2 linked regions of the Flavisolibacter tropicus genome follow. Each later gene encodes a partner of the first gene's protein in a complex. Links are inferred from orthologs where the notes say so. Each region holds a gene or a part of one and is shown on either strand. Other genes may lie near its edges.

Region 1 (4,467 bases):
TTCAAATGTAAGATAGGTATATTAGGTTTTTTAATGGATGCCTGTTCTTAACAAACTGTTGCATTATTTTTTAAACATAAAATATACGGCACACAACAAAAAACCAAAGCTGATCAAGTAGCGGTAATGAAAGTGCTCTTTTAATACAAAAACAGCAAACAAGCTAAAAACAACCAGTGTAACAACCTCTTGAATGATTTTAAGTTGGAACGCACTAAACCCGCCTACATAGCCCAGTCGGTTTGCCGGCACCATTAGGCAGTATTCAAAAAAGGCTATGCCCCAACTTAGCAAAATTGCTTTCCATAGAGGCATACCCGTATTTTTTAAATGGTAATACCAAGCAAACGTCATAAATACGTTGGATGCCAATAACAATACTAATGTTCTCATACAAACAATAAAAAAAGACTACCAAAGCAGTCTTTAAAAGTAATTCAATATGAAGTAATTTATTCTTTTAGGAGTCTTTAGAATAAAATTCTTTAATTCAAGTTTCTAAAGTCCACACTCACCAGCTTACTTACTCCCGGCTCTTGCATGGTTACACCATAGATCACATCTACAGTGCTCATAGTGGTCTTGTTGTGAGTAACTATAATAAATTGAGAGTTTTGGCTAAACTCACGAATCATCTTTGTAAACTTACCCACGTTAGCATCATCCAGAGGGGCGTCAACCTCATCAAGAATACAGAATGGAGCAGGCTTAATCAGGTAAATGGCAAACAGTAAGGCAGTTGCCGTTAACGTACGCTCACCACCACTAAGCTGTCCAATGCTAGCCGGGCGTTTACCTTTTGGCTTAGCCATGATGTCAATTCCTGTTTCAGCCAGGTTGTCTGGATTTTCTAAAATCAAATCACACTGATCATCTTCGGTAAACAAGGCTTTAAATACTTTATGGAAGTTCTCACGTACTTGGTTAAACGTATCTAAGAACTTCTGGTTGGCTGTAGTTTCTACTTCAGCAATTGTTTGCAACAGGCTTTCTTTAGCAGTAACAAGGTCGTTCTTTTGTTCAACGATAAACTCATAACGTTTCCTCATTTCTTCAAAAGCCTCAATTGCAGTTGGGTTAACCTCTCCGAGGTTCTCCAACCGCTTCTTCATTTTGTCGGCTTTTTCCTGAAGCTCCTCCACTGGAGTTGTTCCAGTTCTAGCTTCATCAAGTATCTCTTCCAGATTAATTCTAAACTCAACGTGCAAGCGTTCTTTCATACCGGCCAAGCCAAGCTTAACATCTGTCAGTTTATCCTTAAGTGCATTTAAAAGTTGCTCAATGGCATCTTTCTCTTTAACTATCTGGCGCAACTCGCTTTCTTTAGTGCTTAACTGGTTGCGTATATTATAGTATGCCTGGTCTGCTTCATTTAGGCTGCTTTCTTCCGCTTCACGTCTGCGCATTAAATCATATAACGCATCAGCTATGCCTTGAAGGTCTTCCTGTAATGTTTCAATATTAGAAGTAGCTTCTCCTAATTGCTTTGTGTTTGTTTCTACTTGCTGGCGCAGGTCGTTTAATTGATTGCTCTTGAACTGATGTTCCTGTTTTAAAGCAGTGATCTTACTTTGCTGGCGTGTTAGATTCAGGTTGCTTGCATTGTACTGGGTATTTATTTCATTATACTCCATTTCAATGCGGCGGTAATCACTTTCTGCTTGTTGTAAACCTTCCGTATACTGTGTAAGATTTTCATTCAAAGAGTTCAATTCTCCTCTTACTGCTTCAATTGAAGCCTGAGTCTGATCTAACTGGCTGTGTAGATCTTCTACGCGGGTACGAGATTGATTTTGTGTATGTACCAAGTTCTCCAAGCGGTTTTGAACAGAGAACATTTGGTTATTTAACTGTCCAATCTCACGCTCCGTATCCTTAATTACATTCTCTTTCAAATCCTGGTTAAAGGCTATTACTTCATTGTGACGAGCTTGTATCTGATTTTTCAAATCATCTACTACCACTTGTTGTGCTAAGATCTCTTCCTGTAATTTCTCCAGGTTTTTAGCACGACCAATTTTCTTGCCTTCAAATAAACCTACACTACCACCTGATAGAGAATATTTACCTTTTACATATTTACCATGACGTTCCAGTATAACCGCGCCATTAGTACTTTCTAAAGCAATATCAGAATCTGCAATAAAAACGTTGCCTAGTAATTGCTCTGCTAATTTCTTGTACTGGGCATCAACTTCTATTACATCCATTGCTGCAATGGTGCCTTCTGGTTGATGGCCAATTGCACCTTCTGTTGAATTAACCTTATCCAAAAGGAAGAAGTTTGCCTTACCTTTTTTGTTTTCATCCAAAAGATGAATGGCTTGTAAACCTTCTGCCAGGTTGTTTACTACATAGTAGTTCAAATAAGGTTCCAATACATTTTCTACAGCAGCACGATAGGATTCTTTTACATAAATGATATCTGAAAGAATTGGGGCTTTATGGTTCCAACCTTTATTATTATGTAAGAACTTAATACTTTCTGGATAGCCTTCCATGCTATCGATGAGGCTTTTCAGCAGGTCGTGCTCATTCTTCTTAGCGTCAAGCTTACGATTTTCTTCTGCTAATTGGGTACGCAACTCCTCTAATACAGACTGAGTCTGTAAAATTTGCTCTTTGGTAGTATTATGGTGATGCTGAAGTTGGTCCAGGTCTTTTTTCCGGGTTTCCAGCTCTTTTTGCTTATTATCTTTTTCTACTTCCAGTTGTTGTATCTGCTCCTCACGGTTAGCGCGTTCTTCCTCTATTTGGTGAATGGCACGTTGCAAATTCTGAATAGAGGTATCTGCAATGGCAACTTTTTTCTCTGCATCAAATTGGTTTCGCTGTACTTGCTGGAAAGAGTTGCGTAAGTCATTAACAGCCGTTCTCTTTTCGTCTAAGATGCTACGCTTCGCATCTACCTGGTTGCGATATTCTTCTAATTGAGAAGTCAGGCCTTCTAATGCACCTTCTTCATCTTTTATCTGTTGCTCTGTAAAGACAATACTCTCCTCAATACCAGTAATTTGGCCACCGGCCTTTGAAAGGAAATCTTGAAGTCCAGTAGCTCTTTCTTTCAAATGCTCCAGCCGTTGAGAGGCTAAGCTCTTTTCGTTTTCTTTGGTTCGCACCTGTTGCACCAGCTCATTAAATGACTGTTGCATGCTATGCAAGGATTTTTCTCTTTCTATGAAGCCTACTCTTTCTTGTTCCAAAGAAGCTTCGCGTGTAGCTATATCAGCTTCTAAAGCAATGCGTCTGTCTGTTTCTTTTTCATGTTGCTCATTCAAGTCTTTGAACGTTAGATTGAAACCTTCGAGTGCAGCCTTAGCTAATTCAATTGAGATCTCACGATAATCCTTCTTGATCTCATAGTATTTCTCAGCTTTTTTTGCCTGATTTTCAAGCGTTTTAAGCTGATTGTTAATTTCAAATAACAAGTCCTCAATACGATTCAAGTCTTGTTCTGTAGCGTCTAACTTTTGCTTTGCTTCCTTTTTCCTAGTTTTATAAATAGAAATCCCGGCTGCTTGTTCTAACATCCGGCGACGGGAGTTTTCCTTGTCTTTGATCAAGTCGTCCACCATGCCTAATTCAATGATGGCATAGCTGTCTGTTGAGATACCCGTATCCATAAACAGGTTTTGGATATCTTTTAAACGACACTGTACATCATTCAGTCGGTATTCACTATCCCCGTTCTTATAGAACTTACGGGTAACTGTGATGGTACTAAACTCAGTGGGTAAGAGATTGCGGGTATTTTCAAATGTAAGGCTTACTTCTGCTAAACCGCTGGCACTACGGGTTTTTGAACCATTAAATACAAGACTTTCAAGGTTTTCAGAACGTAACTGTGAGATTTTTTGCTCCCCGATTACCCAGCGAATACTGTCCACAATGTTGCTTTTTCCGCAGCCATTGGGGCCAACAATTCCTGTAATATTTTCATCGAAGTTGACAATGGTTTTATCAGCAAAGGATTTAAAGCCTTTTATCTCCAGGGATTTTAATCGCACGCTTCAGCAAATTTTAGTCGACAAATATAACCTAATAGAGGTGAAAAAGGATGAGCTGAGCATTTTTACCTTAATTCTTAAGTGACATTTTTACACGAATTTGGCATAAAACACAAAATAAATGACAGTATTTGGTCAAATATGATAGAGAACCTTTAACTTCCTTTGACAAAAACTAAACCAACGAATGAAAACGGTTATCGTTCCTGTCGATTTTTCTCCTACTTCTTACAACTCAGCCCGTTATGCTGTTAAAATGGTTACCGGAACCTATGATGTAAACCTGGTATTATTCCATGTTTTTGAGAAAGAATCTGAAGAAGAAGAAGCTTATTTTTTATTGGAAAAACTGAAAACTGAGCTTTCTGAACAAGGTATTGCAAAAATTTCCTGTCACGCAGAACTCGGCAGCGACTTTCCTGATACATTAAGTCGTTTTGCACGTCATAGAGCTGCTCAA
Region 2 (3,182 bases), 4.1 Mb from region 1 along the record:
AGATGAAGAAAAAGCACACGATTTTTTATGGCGGATACATCAAAAAATACCTGCCAAAGGCATGATTCACGCTTTTAACCGTAGCCATTATGAGGATGTATTGATCACCCGGGTGCATGGCTGGTGTGATGATGCAACAGCTAAAAAGCGGTTTGCAGATATTAATCATTTTGAACAGCTTTTGCAGCACAACGGAACGGTGATCTTTAAATTCTACTTACATGTTTCACGCAAAGAGCAGCAAGAGCGGCTGGAAGAGCGGGTAGAGGATCCAAGGAAGATGTGGAAACATGATGTAGCCGACCAGGAAGAAGCCAAACACTGGGATACCTATATTAAGATGTATGAAGAAGTGATTGAAAACTGCCAGGTAGCGCCTTGGGTAATTGTTCCTGCCGATCAAAATTGGTACAAGGAGTATCTGGTAGCAAAGACCATAACAGAGGGGCTGGAAGCTTTGAATTTGAAGTATCCGGAAAACCCGCTGTGATTTAATCTATTTTCTTTTTAGTTTTAACAAAACGGTATTATGGGTTTCATTAAAGAATTCAAAGAATTTGCTTTAAAAGGCAACGTTATAGATTTAGCCATTGCGGTAATAATTGGCGCTGCATTTGGCGCAATCGTAACCTCGTTGGTACAAGATGTAATTACACCTTTGATCTTGAGTCCGGCTTTGAAAGCTGCCCATTTAGAAAACTTGGACCAACTGGCCTGGAATGGGGTTAAGTACGGTAAGTTCCTGGCAGCCATTATTACCTTTTTGGTCATCGCCTTGGTCCTGTTTGTAATGATACAAGGGATTAATAGGCTAAAACGTGTCAAGGAAAAAGCAGCAGATGCTCCCGCTCCTGAGCTTACTGTAACTGAAAAGTTATTAATGGAAATTCGCGACAGTTTGCATAATAATCCACGTGTATAGGCCTTTTCGTTAAATTCTGGGCCTTCAAAGACCGATTCTATAGCCTTTACAATAGAAATTGTATTTTTGTTTAGTCCCGTGGCACGGTTTCCACGGGATTTTATTTAAACAATCAATAACCTTTGGCAATAACCACCACATATCAGATAACGTTGCCTCAGTTTGAAGGCCCTTTTGATCTTCTGCTGTTCTTTATTGAACGCGATGAGTTGGATATTTATAACATCCCCATCACGCGTATTATTAAAGACTTTTTGGATTATATACACAGCCAGGAGTCTCTCAATATTGAGCTGTCCAGCGAGTTTATTCTCTTTATCTCTACGTTGATGCGTATCAAGGCTAAAATGTTGTTGCCACGTAAAGAAATAGACGCACAGGGTAATGAAATTGACCCAAGGCTGGAACTGGTGGATAAGATCCTTGAATATAAAAAGTACAAGGAAGCGGCTGCTAAGATGGCCGAGTTGGAAGCAGAGCGGATGCTTATGATCAAGCGGGGTAATATCCAAAAAGAGCTGTCGATTATTGGGGATGAGGCTGGTGAGGGAACGGAGATCCAAGCCATTACACTCTTTAAGCTAATGAAAGCTTTTGAGCGGGTAATGCAGCGTTACTCCGATAAACATAATAAACTGGTACATACCGTAGTACAGTATAACTACAGTATGGATACTACAAAGTCCAGTATGATCTCACTGGCAAACAGTGAGCGTACACTTTCCTTTGAGCGCATCTTTGAACAAGCGGAAAACCGCGTGCATGCCATTTTCTTATTCCTTTCCATGCTGGAACTGGTGTCACAAAAATATTTGCGCATTATCATTGGCGATGGCAAGAATAACTTCCTTATTGAATACAACGAAACAGAAGAAGGCCTGACAGACGAGGAGCATATGCACTTGTAATTAGCTGATTAGCTGATGTGAGGATTAGCTAATGGATTTGATGATTTGGAAATGTTCAATTCTCAATGATCAATAATCAATGATTATTAAAAAGAATCTAAATAGAAAAGCATTCCGTTAATGGAGTGCTTTTGTTTTATAGGTATTTCTGTATTTCTTTTCTTCTCCTTTTCTCCTTTGCTCTGTGCGAAACCCTTTGCGTGCAGCGTATAGCTTGCAGCATACTTTTACTCATAAATCCACAACAAAATGGGCTTTGGCGATTTGTTGATATAACCAGAAAGCTTGGCTAGGAAGTCATAAGAAACCATGGGGCAGCCTAAGCTATTACAGATCGGTTGAGGATATACTTCACTATTAGGGACGCAGTCGTAGGCGTGAAGTACTACAAAGCGATTAAAGGCATTAGAATTAGAAGAGTCTAATCCATTTAGTTTGTAGGCTTTACCAAATTGGCCTTTGTAGCTATAACTTACTCTATATTTTCCCAGCGAACTACATCCACTTTCTGGCGTATTAGAGTACTGGGCTGTTTCTAAATAATCGGTGTTGCAACTGCCATGTGCTACTAGTCCTTTTGCTAAGATGGAGTCTCTTTTAAAATCGTAAACAAAGAACCGATAGCGTCCACTCGGCTGGCTCATATCAATAAGGAAACCATATTGAGTAGAAAGGTTTTGTGTCAGCGCATAAGCCTTGCCTTGGACTGCTTGCTTCTTTAGTTTGGCTGTGATATTGTTTTCGGTTGCTTTCTTATTGGGAGTGGCGGCGACAGGAAAATTGTACTTGGTATAGTGGGGTAGGAAATAATAAAGGCCTGCTAACAAGGGTAGCAGGCCTAAAAAAGCTAGAAGCAGTTTTCTCATATCGCTAAGATGAAGAAAACCACTTATTCCATAAAAGAATTATAACAAAGATTCAATCTTTATTGGCTCAGACATCAAGTCTCTTACGGCATCGGCAATCGCTTGGGCGTCATAGCCACACTCACGATGCAGTTCTTTTAACGTGCCGTGCTCCACTACCCGGTCTGGGATACCCAGGATGCGCACATCGTTTTTGTAGCCATGTTCCTGCATGAACTCCAATACAGCAGCACCAAAGCCACCTACCACAGTACCATCTTCTACCGTAATGATCTTTCCGTAAGTGCGTAAAGCTTCATGCAGCAATTCTTCATCAAGCGGTTTGGCAAAACGCATATCGTAGTGGCCGGGTGTAAAACCATCAGCTCTTAGATCACGGATGGCTGCCGCAGCAAAGTTGCCGGGGTGTCCAAAAGATAGAATGGCAATATCTTTTCCGTCTTTTAGTTTACGGCCTTTACCAATCTTAATTTCTTCCAGCGGTTT

What was found. Proteins that work in one complex are often made in the same cells at the same time.
Region 2: the proteins of smc (region 1) and SY85_RS20955 are in contact, whole or in part, in a crystal structure (PDB 3ZGX), measured with the Bacillus subtilis proteins. The link is inferred for Flavisolibacter tropicus from one-to-one orthologs.

The regions. Positions count from the first base shown.
Region 1 is NZ_CP011390.1:809,080-813,546, forward strand. Bases 286-4,337 are described here. They hold smc (chromosome segregation protein SMC), read right to left. Parts: upstream 4,008-4,337; coding sequence 486-4,007; downstream 286-485. Other genes in these bases: SY85_RS03290 (DMT family protein), read right to left, coding at 286-393; SY85_RS03300 (universal stress protein), read left to right, coding at 4,195-4,337. In the rest of the region: more of SY85_RS03290, read right to left, coding at 64-285; more of SY85_RS03300, read left to right, coding at 4,338-4,467. UniProt on the Bacillus subtilis protein: Required for chromosome condensation and partitioning.
Region 2 is NZ_CP011390.1:4,880,070-4,883,251, forward strand. The notes cover bases 171-2,937. They hold SY85_RS20955 (segregation and condensation protein A), read left to right. Parts: upstream 171-1,044; coding sequence 1,045-1,830; downstream 1,831-2,937. Other genes in these bases: SY85_RS20945 (PPK2 family polyphosphate kinase), read left to right, coding at 171-490; mscL (large conductance mechanosensitive channel protein MscL), read left to right, coding at 530-922; SY85_RS20960 (murein L,D-transpeptidase catalytic domain-containing protein), read right to left, coding at 2,058-2,696; dxs (1-deoxy-D-xylulose-5-phosphate synthase), read right to left, coding at 2,736-2,937. In the rest of the region: more of SY85_RS20945, read left to right, coding at 1-170; more of dxs, read right to left, coding at 2,938-3,182. UniProt on the Bacillus subtilis protein: Participates in chromosomal partition during cell division. May act via the formation of a condensin-like complex containing Smc and ScpB that pull DNA away from mid-cell into both cell halves.